3 regions of the Sphingomonas sp. SFZ2018-12 genome follow, and region 1 is predicted to be linked to each of the others. Evidence: predicted binding sites of a transcription regulator. Region 1 holds the regulator's gene; each other region holds the start of a gene.

Evidence for each region. The regulator LexA, encoded in region 1, represses DNA repair genes until DNA is damaged. The targets are predictions, from matches to a motif close to GTTCCNCNCTTGTTCT.
Region 2: a site for LexA is predicted at 1,975-1,990, ahead of uvrA (excinuclease ABC subunit UvrA). Genes of this name have one in related genera too.
Region 3: a site for LexA is predicted at 2,431-2,446, ahead of GO308_RS04740 (S24 family peptidase). Genes of this name have one in related genera too.

The regions. Positions count from the first base shown of each region.
Region 1 covers NZ_WTFM01000001.1:871,741-875,221, reverse strand. The annotation lists gene katG (catalase/peroxidase HPI) at 1-581, opposite strand, end outside; gene GO308_RS04050 (molybdopterin molybdotransferase MoeA) at 768-1,982, shown strand; gene lexA (transcriptional repressor LexA) at 2,037-2,714, shown strand; gene GO308_RS04040 (ComEC/Rec2 family competence protein) at 2,708-3,481, opposite strand, start outside.
Region 2 covers NZ_WTFM01000001.1:718,872-722,352, reverse strand. The annotation lists gene GO308_RS03410 (hypothetical protein) at 1-1,734, opposite strand, end outside; gene uvrA (excinuclease ABC subunit UvrA) at 1,999-3,481, shown strand, end outside.
Region 3 covers NZ_WTFM01000001.1:1,021,768-1,025,248, forward strand. The annotation lists gene mobF (MobF family relaxase) at 1-447, shown strand, start outside; gene GO308_RS04720 (hypothetical protein) at 518-757, shown strand; gene GO308_RS04725 (hypothetical protein) at 782-979, opposite strand; gene GO308_RS04730 (DUF5818 domain-containing protein) at 979-1,284, opposite strand; gene GO308_RS04735 (hypothetical protein) at 1,281-1,706, opposite strand; gene GO308_RS04740 (S24 family peptidase) at 1,719-2,360, opposite strand; gene GO308_RS04745 (WYL domain-containing protein) at 2,769-3,481, shown strand, end outside.

The sequences.
Region 1 (3,481 bases):
TCGCGCTCGGGTCCCCAATAGACGTCCTCTTCCGGCTCCCACACGTCGGCGCGGCCGCCGCCGAAGCCCGCCGTCCGGAAACCCATCGATTCGAGCGCGACATTGCCGGCGAGTACCAGCAGGTCCGCCCAGCTGAGCGCCCGACCATATTTCTGTTTGACCGGCCACAACAGCATCCGCGCCTTGTCGAGATTGGCGTTGTCCGGCCAGCTGTTGAGCGGGGCGAAACGCTGCTGCCCGGCACCCGCGCCACCGCGCCCGTCACCGATGCGATAGGTACCCGCGGCGTGCCACGCCATGCGGATGAACAGCGGACCGTAATGACCGAAATCGGCCGGCCACCATTCCTGCGAATCGGTCATCAGCGCGGTGATGTCCGCCTTCACAGCGGCGAGATCCAGCGCCTTGAACTCGGCGACATAATCGAAATCCTCGCCCATCGGGTCGACGAGTGGAGAATTCTTGTTGAGGATCGAAAGATCGAGCTGGTTCGGCCACCAAAGCCGGTTGGTCATGCCGAACAGGACGGCCGCGCCGTCCATGTGATTGCCGTGGATCGGGCATTTCGATTCGACGTTCATGGCTTCTCCAATCCTGCAGTTTTGCTCTGGGAACTTGGTCTCTCTCTGCCGCGAAGGATTGCGCCGGCTTGCGGATTCGTCCAGACGTTTAATCCGGTCAGACTGATCGAAAGCGGCTGAGAAACGATCGGCGAAATCGCCCGACGCCGCTTTTCTCAGGGGTCAAACCCGCTAGAGCACGTGGCGATGAACGCCGCTCCTCCAAATCCCGCGCCGCTGGCCGTTGCCGAAGCCCAGCGCCGCCTGCTCGCACTCGCCGGACCGACGCCCGTCGAACACGCCGCCCTGCACGCCGCGGCCGGGCGCTGGGCCGCCGCCCCGGTGCAGGCCGCGCGCACCCAGCCGGCGAGCGACCTGGCGATGATGGACGGTTATGCGTTGCGCTTCGCCGATCTGGGGGCACCGCTCCGGATCGTCGGGGAAAGCGCGGCAGGCGCGCCCTTCACGGGGCAGGTCCGCATCGGTCAGGCGGTGCGGATCTTCACCGGCGCGCCCGTGCCCGCCGGGGCGGACACGGTGCTGGTGCAGGAGGAGGCGCTGCGCGAGCGTGACCGGCTCAAGCTCAGCGGCGAAGGTCCGGCTGCCATCGGCGCGAACATCCGGCCGCGCGGGCTGGACTTCGTCGCGGGCGCGCCGCTGATCGCGGCGGGCGCGCAATTGACCCCACCGTGTATCGCGCTCGCCGCGATCGCGGGTCACGCCACCCTGCCCGTCCATCGCCGGCTGCGCGTCGCGATCGCGGCGACCGGCAATGAACTGGTGCGGCCCGGCGATCCGATCGGCCCGGCGCAGCTGCCCGAAAGCAACGGGGTGATGCTTGCCGCGATGCTGGCCAACCTGCCCGTCGACCTGATCGACCTCGGCATCCTGCCCGATGATCTCGATACGCTGACCGCGGCGTTCGGCACGGTCGACGCCGACCTGCTCGTCACCAGCGGCGGCGCGTCGGTCGGCGACCATGACCTGGTCCGCCCGGCGCTGGCGGCGGCGGGTGTCACGCTCGATTTCTGGCGGATCGCGATGCGGCCGGGCAAGCCGTTGATGGCCGGCACGCGCGGCGCGATGGTGGCGATCGGCCTGCCCGGCAATCCGGTTTCCGCATTCGTCACCGCGACGCTGTTCGTCCTGCCGCTGATCCGGGCACGGCTGGGCGCGCGCGATCCGTTCCCGGCGATGACGACCGCGATGCTGGGGGTCGCCCTGCCTCCCAACGGGCCACGCGCGGACTATCGACGCGCAATGCGCGTCAACGGCATTGTGGTCGAGCCGGCGCGACAGGACAGCTCGATGCTCCACGCGCTCGCCGACGCGGACTGCCTGATCGTGCGCGCGCCCGACGCTCCGGCCGCTGCGCCCGGCGACTCGGTGGAAATCCTGCCGCTCGCGCCCGCGGGTGCTTGACAGCGTTCCCCGCGTTTCCTAAAAGTTCCGGGTCTGTTCCGACGGAGAACCCCGATGCTCACGCGCAAGCAGCATGAACTGATCTGTTTCATCTCGGATCGCCTCGCCGAAACCGGGGTGTCGCCGTCGTTCGAGGAGATGAAGGAGGCGCTCGACCTCAAGTCGAAGTCGGGCGTGCACCGGCTGATCAGCGCGCTGGAGGAACGCCATTTCATCCGCCGCCTGCCCAATCGCGCCCGCGCGCTCGAAGTGCTGCGGATGCCCGAGCGACCGGAAGCCAAGAAGGGCAAGGGCGCGGCCGCCACGGGTACCCCGCCGAGCCAGGCACCGCAGCGGCCAGCCCCCGCCAACGACGTGATCGAAATTCCCCTCCACGGCCGGATCGCGGCCGGCGTGCCGATCGAGGCGATGGAGGGGCAGCAGATGCTGCCGGTGCCCGCCGCGTTGCTGGGCGCGGGCGATCATTATGCGCTCGAAGTCGCGGGCGATTCGATGGTCGAGGCCGGCATCCTCGATGGCGACTATGCGCTGGTGCGTCGGACCGAGACCGCGCGCGACGGTGAGATCGTCGTGGCGTTGATCGACGAGAATGAGGCCACGCTCAAATATTTCCGTCGCGAGGGCGCGATGATCCGGCTCGATCCGGCCAATCGCAGCTACGATCCGCAACGTTACCGTCCCGACCAGGTGCGCGTACAGGGGCGGCTTGCCGGGTTGCTGCGTCGCTACTGACCGGAAGAACGCCGAGGGCGTGAGGTCACGCGCGGCCGTTGCACCGTTGCAGGGTCGAGCCAGGGATGGCGATCGCCGGGCCGGCGCACCGTCGTCACCCGGCCCGCGCCGAACGCGATCGCGACCCCGCCGGTTCGCGCCAGTGTCCCGCGATCCAGCTTCAGCCAGCGCGGCGTGCAGCGACGCGGCAACCGGCGCTCGCTGACGATGATGTCGACATCGCGACACAGCCGGACGATCTCGGCGATGGGCACGAGATAGCTGCTGCGCGTCGCGGCGATCCGCCAGCGTCGTTCGCCTTCGCGATGCTCCACCACACACAGGTCGCGGTTGCATCGCGCGGCGGGATGGGTATCGAGCGCATCCGCCGCGCCGTCGACGCCGCTCGCCTCACCCAGGATCGAGCGGACATAGTCGCCTGATCGCGCGCGCAGCAGCGCCAGGCCGCCGTCATCCGTGCGCAGCGCCAGATGGCGGCCGTCGCCGGTCACGACCAGATCGGGCGGCGGCGTCCCCAACGCCCATACCGCGCCGATCAACAGCGGCACGGCCCCCCAGCGTCGCCAGCGGGTCCGCCACAGCATCAGCCACAACCCGCCGGCGATCATCGCGGCAAAGGCCCCGGCGGGCATCGACGGCAGCGTCGCGATCGCGCCGGGCGCATTGGCGGTGGCGTGCGCGATCGCGAGCAACAGGTCGAGCGCGACGCCCGCGATCCACCAGAAGGGCGCGCCCAGGCCGATCGTGTCGGCGATCAGCGCCATCGC
Region 2 (3,481 bases), 150 kb from region 1:
AGCAGTGGATCGAATGATAATCGTATCGGCGCCTTCGCCGGCGAATTCGGTAATGGCGTCGTCGATGTTCTCAACAAAGTAGGTGTCGTCGCCAGTCCCGCCGATGAGGACGTCTGCGCTTGCACCGCCTTCGAGTGTATCGTTACCCGCTAGACCAGCCAAAATGTTTGGAATATTGTTCCCACGAATATTGTCGGCGAATGCTGATCCGTTCACGTTCACAACATACCTGATCTGGTCTCCGCCCGGCCCAACAGCAAAATTATCGAAATCAGTAAGCGCGATTGTAATGCCTGATGCATAATCAACATAGCCGACTGAATTCAATCCGGGACCGCCATCAAAAATGTCACCGGCGGGACCACTAATGAAGTAATCGTTGCCGGCACCGCCCTGCACCGAAACGGAACTTCCGCTGGACCTTATGGTATCATCGCCGCCTCCAGCATCCACAAACACTAATTCGGCATGCGTTCCGACTATGAGCGTATCATTCAGGTTGCTACCGTACAGCCTTCCTAGCGCCTCGAAATTTTGGATCGTCCCCCCTGCGAAAGTGATGCTGCCCGCTGCAGCTAGCCCGGTGCCATCGAAAAAGACGCCAGCGGGCGCTCCAGCCAATGACAAGACTAGCGTATCGTACCCGGCACCTCCGTCTGCATCATCGCCATATCCAACGGAAACAAAATCGTTGCCGCCGCCGGCCGTCAAGATATCTCGTTCTGCACCTATATCGTTCAAGGGCGCATACGTGTAACTGTCGGGGACATATTGCCCTTCTGCAGAGCCCAGCACGTCGTCACCAGCTTCGCCGACGATAGTGTCGGCCCCCAATCCTCCGAAAATAGACTCACCAGCACCCGATCCAGAGATACGATCATTTCCGCTGTCACCAAAGGCCACAGCGTTATACACCGCCTGCAAAGAAATCTCGTCATTGCCGGCGCCCCCACGTAAGGTTCCGTCGCGAGCAAAGATTACGTCATTTCCATCGCCCCCATCAACGAGAGCCCCGATCGTTGAGTTGCCTCGGGAGTCTATTAGGTCATCGCCAGCATCACCAAAATAAACTCCGCCATAACCTGCGTCGGTACCATCGAGTGTGTCGTTACCGTCGCCACCATAAAGGCCGGAATTTAGCCAACCGGTGTAATATGTAGCTAGCAATAAATCATCGCCACCACGGCCATATATATTTGTACCTGACGGGTAAGCTGTGTCTATCCCGACAATGAAGTCGTTAAAGTTACTACCCTCAATGTTGGACGTGTTTTGAATATTACTGATTGTGGTTCCGGCGATAACAATTGGCTCGTTACCAGCAGCCAGAAGAAGGCGAAAATCCGCCTGGACACCGGATGTTGCGCCTTGGAAAGAAATGGAAAGCCGGTTGCCGAATGCCCCAATGCCGCCACCGTCGATGGTGTCGCCGATCCCTGCAAAAAAGAAGTCGTCTCCGTCTCCACCGATCAAAGTGTCAGGATCGGCAAACACGTCCAGCGACGCGCCCACTGGCCAAAGCTGGTTTGGGCTTGCTTCAATGGTCTCCGCGAAGGAATAGAGCCGGTCGTCTCCCGAACCACCGGCCAACGAGTCCGAGCCCGCGCCGCCGATAATCGTATCGTTGCCACCGCTGCCGCTCAGGCTGTCGTTCCCGGCTCGTCCGTCAATTAGATCGTTCTCGGCTGCGCCGGTCAAAATGTCAGCACCATCGGCACCGGTCAACGTCACCATTGCTCTACTCCTCAACCCGCAGGGACACAGATAAATCACCCGCCGCGCGCGAACTTACGCATGATCGTTTCGTTGACAACGGAAATTTTTGTTTAGCAACAATGTTCTAGGTGTCATGATTCTGTCACCTATTCTTCGAGACCGGGTTTAAGCCGCACGATCGTGCGTTCACTTCTAGCCCCCAAAGCCCCCCTCGCATCCCCGGCCGCCCCGCCCTATCTCCCCTCTGGAATCCCCTCCGGAACAAAGCTAGAACCCTCGCCCATGGCACTTACGACTATTTCCGTGCGCGGCGCGCGCGAGCATAATCTCAAGGGCGTGGACATCGACATTCCGCGCGACACGCTGACGGTGATCACCGGGCTGTCGGGGTCGGGCAAGTCCAGCCTCGCCTTCGACACCATCTATGCCGAGGGGCAGCGGCGCTATGTCGAATCGCTGTCGGCCTATGCGCGCCAGTTCCTCGAGCTGATGCAGAAGCCCGACGTCGATCATATCGAGGGGCTGTCGCCCGCCATCTCGATCGAGCAGAAGACGACGAGCCGCAACCCGCGTTCGACCGTCGCGACCGTCACCGAAATCTACGACTATATGCGGCTCCTTTGGGCGCGGGTCGGCGTGCCCTATTCGCCCGCCACCGGCCTGCCGATCGCGGCGCAGACGGTCAGCCAGATGGTCGATCGCGTGCTCGCGCTGCCGGAGGGGACGCGCATCCTGCTGCTCGCCCCGGTCGTGCGCGGGCGCAAGGGCGAGTATCGCAAGGAGCTGGCCGAGTGGCAGCGCGCGGGCTTTCAGCGCGTGCGCATCGACGGCGAGCAGCATCTGATCGAGGACGCCCCCGCGCTCGACAAGAAGTTCAAGCACGACATCGAGGTCGTGGTCGACCGCCTCGTCGTCCGCCCGGACATCGCGACGCGCCTGGCCGACAGTTTCGAGACCGCGCTCAAACTCGCCGAGGGGCTGGCCTATGTCGACCTGGTCGACGGCACGGTGGACTCCCTCTCCCTTTCAGGGGAGAGGGGAAGCGCGACCACCTCGGTTCGCGAAGCCCCCACCCCGTTCGTTTCGAGCGAAGTCGAGAAACGTGTCTCGACGACGCTCGACACGAACGGAGAGGCGAGCACCCGATCCCCCGACCCCGGCAAGATGAAAGGCGCGGGCATCCCGCCCAACCGCATCGTCTTCTCCGAAAAATTCGCCTGCCCCGTCTCGGGCTTCACCATTGCGGAGATCGAGCCGCGCCTGTTCAGCTTCAACGCGCCCCAGGGCGCCTGCCCGACCTGCGACGGCCTGGGCGAGAAGCTGATCTTCGACGAGGACCTGGTCGTCCCCAATCACGACCTCAGCCTCAAGAAAGGGGCGGTCGTCCCCTGGGCCAAGTCCAACCCGCCCAGCCCCTATTACATGCAGGTGCTCGCCAGCCTCGCCCGCGAGTTCGGCTTCAGCCTCGACACCCCGTGGCGGGACCTGCCCGGCGAGGTCCGGCTCATCATCCTCCACGGCACGGGGGGCAAGCCCGTCACCCTCACCTTCATCGACGGCCGCAAGTCGTACGACGTGAAGAAGCCGTTCGAGGGCGTCATCGGCAACCTCAACCGCCGCATGCTCCAGACCGAGAGCGCGTGGATGCGCGAGGAGCTGTCGAAATACCAGGCCGCCCACCCGTGCGAGACGTGTCACGGCGCCCGCCTCAAGCCCGAGGCGCTGGCGGTCAAGGTCGGCATGCGCGACATTTCCAGCATCACCC
Region 3 (3,481 bases), 150 kb from region 1:
CAGGCCCGGATTGTCGCAGTCGACAAAGAGACTGTCGTGGTGAAGACATCCTTGGGCGCAGAGCACAGGCTGGAGCAGGGCGACCCGATGCTGCGACGTCTTGATCTTGCCTATGCGCTCAATGCCCATATGGCGCAGGGGCTGACCTCCGATCGCGGCATTGCGGTCATGGACAGCCGCGAGCGCAATCTGGCCAACCAGCAGACGTTCCTGGTGACAGTTACACGGCTGCGCGATGGTCTCACGCTTTATGTCGATAATGCTCGCAAGCTCGAAGCGGCGGTCGAGCGCAATGCCGGCATGAAACGTTCGGCGCTGGAAACGGTCGATCTCCTCCGCGATGCGGCAGCCAAAGGTCAGGCCAAGGATCGTGTGGTTCCTGCACCGGAACGCAAGCCGCCAGAGCTTGACCGGTCGATCACCAAGCCGTTCGAAATCGGCATCTAGCGTCCCGCTGTCCCCATGCGTCAGCACATGACCGGTTGACGTAAAGTTCTTTATTTGTTCTCATTGGCCCATGCCCCGAATCTCCGACGATATCCTTCTTACCCATCTCGAAGTCGCGCTGGCTGTTGCGCCGGAGCACACGCTCGTCCGGCTCAATGCCGATGATCCACGCGCCCAGCGCAGCGCCAGGGTCGATCTTGCTCGTCATCTGGTCGAACGCATGCGCGGCTTCACCATCGAAGGCGACAGCCAGGGCGGCCCGGCCGCGCAGTCGTGTTTGTTTCCGGGCGATCTCTCGCCGATCGGATGAACTTACAGGTCTTGTCGATGAGGTTTACTGGAGTGGTCGATCTTGGGCGTTGGAGCTCAGTTGGACAATCCGCTGGGCGATAGCCTGCCATGTCCGAATGCCTGCCTCATCGCCAGCAAGTGCGAGAGCCCCAATCTGTTCGGCGACGTGCAAGGCTGCCTTGTCTGCATGGGTTTGCAGGACATGGTTGGCGCAGGCCCAGAGCTCCCAGTCGCTCAGCATCAGCCAAGCACGCTGACGACCCCGCCAACCGTCGCGTAGAGACCGTAGGCGACGAAGGCTGCGGCAAGAAGGAATTCGAGCCGGAGTTTGAATGCAGTCGGTCGAGGCTTTCCGGCAGGCCATATCTGGTCGCAGGCAAATCCGTTGAACCCTGAACGCTCCCCGACCACTTCGACGCGGGCGCCGATGAATTTCCGTACCTGGCGGGTGTTGTCGAGTTCCCAAGTCCCGCCACCGTCAGTTCGCAGCACTGGTCCGTTGGCCGCCCATTCGACGATGCCGGTCAGATGCGTGGTGCTGCTCACCGGCAAGCCGGGCCTTTCCAGTAGCGATCCCAGCGCAGGACCTTGCCGGTCTTGATCATGGCGCATGACAGATCGGCACCTGACGGCAGACGGCACCAGGCAGCGGTCCTGTTTCCGCCTGCGGACCCCTCAGAGCGGCATGTCAGCCGCGGACCTCTGACCACCACATGACCGGTCGAAATTGTTCCCTTCGCGCCACCCATCAGCTGTACAAGGGCGTCGCGCGCTTCAATTGCCGTGGCATTCGGGCAGGGCTGATTGGTGCGGCAGGTGCCGTCCATTTCCCGGGCCGCGATGCCGGCGATCCGCAGGTGAGGGCCTTCCGCACACCAGACCGGACCGTCTCCATCCCAGACATGAGTCGGTGTGCAGGTAAAGGTCTGTCCGGAAGCGACGATCGAAGCGGCAAGGAGGGCAAGCATCAGAGAACCACCTTAGAGCGCCCGTCCGAACCAGAGAACCCGTCCGACGATATTGAGCGTGCGTTTCTCGAGGCCGCGCCAGCTTGGATAGGCCGGGTTGTCGCTCAGAACCGACGCCCGCTTGCCCTGCGGTTCGAGGGCAATGCGCTTTACGCTCAACATGTCGTCCATCCGCAGGACATAGATCCCGTCTCTCAGCCGCGACTGGCCATCCCCGAGATCGACCATAACCTCGTCGCCATCGTGGAGGGTGGGCTCCATGGAGTCCCCATGGACCGCGATAATCGAGAGGCTCGATGCCTTGCTCGCGGTCAGTCGGCGAAGCCACTTCTCGTCGAAGCCGAACTGCGCGGATTTGGCTTCCATTTCGGCCAGAGCGCCATGGCCGGCCGATGCCTCGACATTGAGCAAAGGCACATGGACCAGTTCGACCACCGGGCCTGAGCGGCGGGCAGGGGCTCCAAGAACCTTCTCATCGACCCCGAAAAATCGCGCCAGAACCGAGCGGTCCTGCTCGTCCAGCTGCCTCGGGCTGCCGCGCCGAATATACTGCTGGATGTAAGCGGCATTGCGCCCCAACAGGCGCGAAACTGAGGAGTAATTCACCCCTCGTTGCTGGATCAGTTCGTCCAGGGCTCTCCGTGCGTCGTCCATGACTGCCAGTCCTATCGCGGGCACCTAGGAAAATCGATCCTAGACTCTAGGAAGCCTTCCTAGTAAGAACATAACAAGAACGCAAGCTTAAAGCGAGTCTATGGTGATGGAGCTACTGGAGCAGATCGAGGCATATCTGGCGCAAACAAGGACGTCGCCGAGCACCTTCGGTCGGCACGTCGTGGCAGATCCTCGCTTCGTTCACGACCTTCGGGACGGGCGCAGGCCGCGCCACAAGACCTGCCAGAAGGTGTCGGAATTTCTTGCTAGCTCAGAGACAGTTAGCCGCAGGTAGATTAGCCAAACCGGGGCCAGCAGCTTTCCGAATCTCGTTGCGTCGCCATCAAGCATCCACTACGCTTACCCATACAGAAACTGGTTTAGCCCAGTTTCTTGGGGGATCTGGGGATGGACAACGATTCGGGATTGCGACGCGGGGTGGAGAGCCGCCTCGAATTCATCGAATTCAGGCTCTTCTGGGAAGGGCATGTCAACCGCAGTGACCTGATTGACGTTTTCGGCGTTTCGATCAACCAGGCTTCGACGGATCTGAACAGATATCTTGGCCTCGCTGAAGCCAACATGGTCTACGACAAGAGCGCCAGGACTTACGTTCGTAGCTCGTCGTTCACCCCCGTCTTCCACCAGCCCGACGCAGCCCAATATCTCTCCCAGCTCAGATCGCTCTCGGATGGAATCATTGCCGCCGACGATAGCTGGATCGGGGGCTTGCCGAGTTTCGCCTGTGCCCCGACTCCCGCCCGGGGTGTCTCGCCCAAAATTCTGAGGGCCATCGTGACGGCGATCAAGCGGCACGAGGCGATCGAAGCCTTCTACCAATCGATGTCTTCCCCTGAGCCTGCTTGGCGGTGGATCGAACCTCATGCCTTGGTGTTTGACGGCTTCAGGTGGCATGCTCGCGCGCATTGCCCACGAAGTAGCGCCTTCAAAGACTTTGTTCTCTCGCGCATCACCGATACGCGCTCATCGAAGCCGGCAGATGCTAGGCCTTCGGGCGATAGCGAATGGGAAGAGCAGGTTGAGCTCCAGATCGCGCCTCATCCCGAATTGAGTGCCGGTCAGCGCAAGGCGATCGAGCTCGATTACGGAATGGAAAGGGG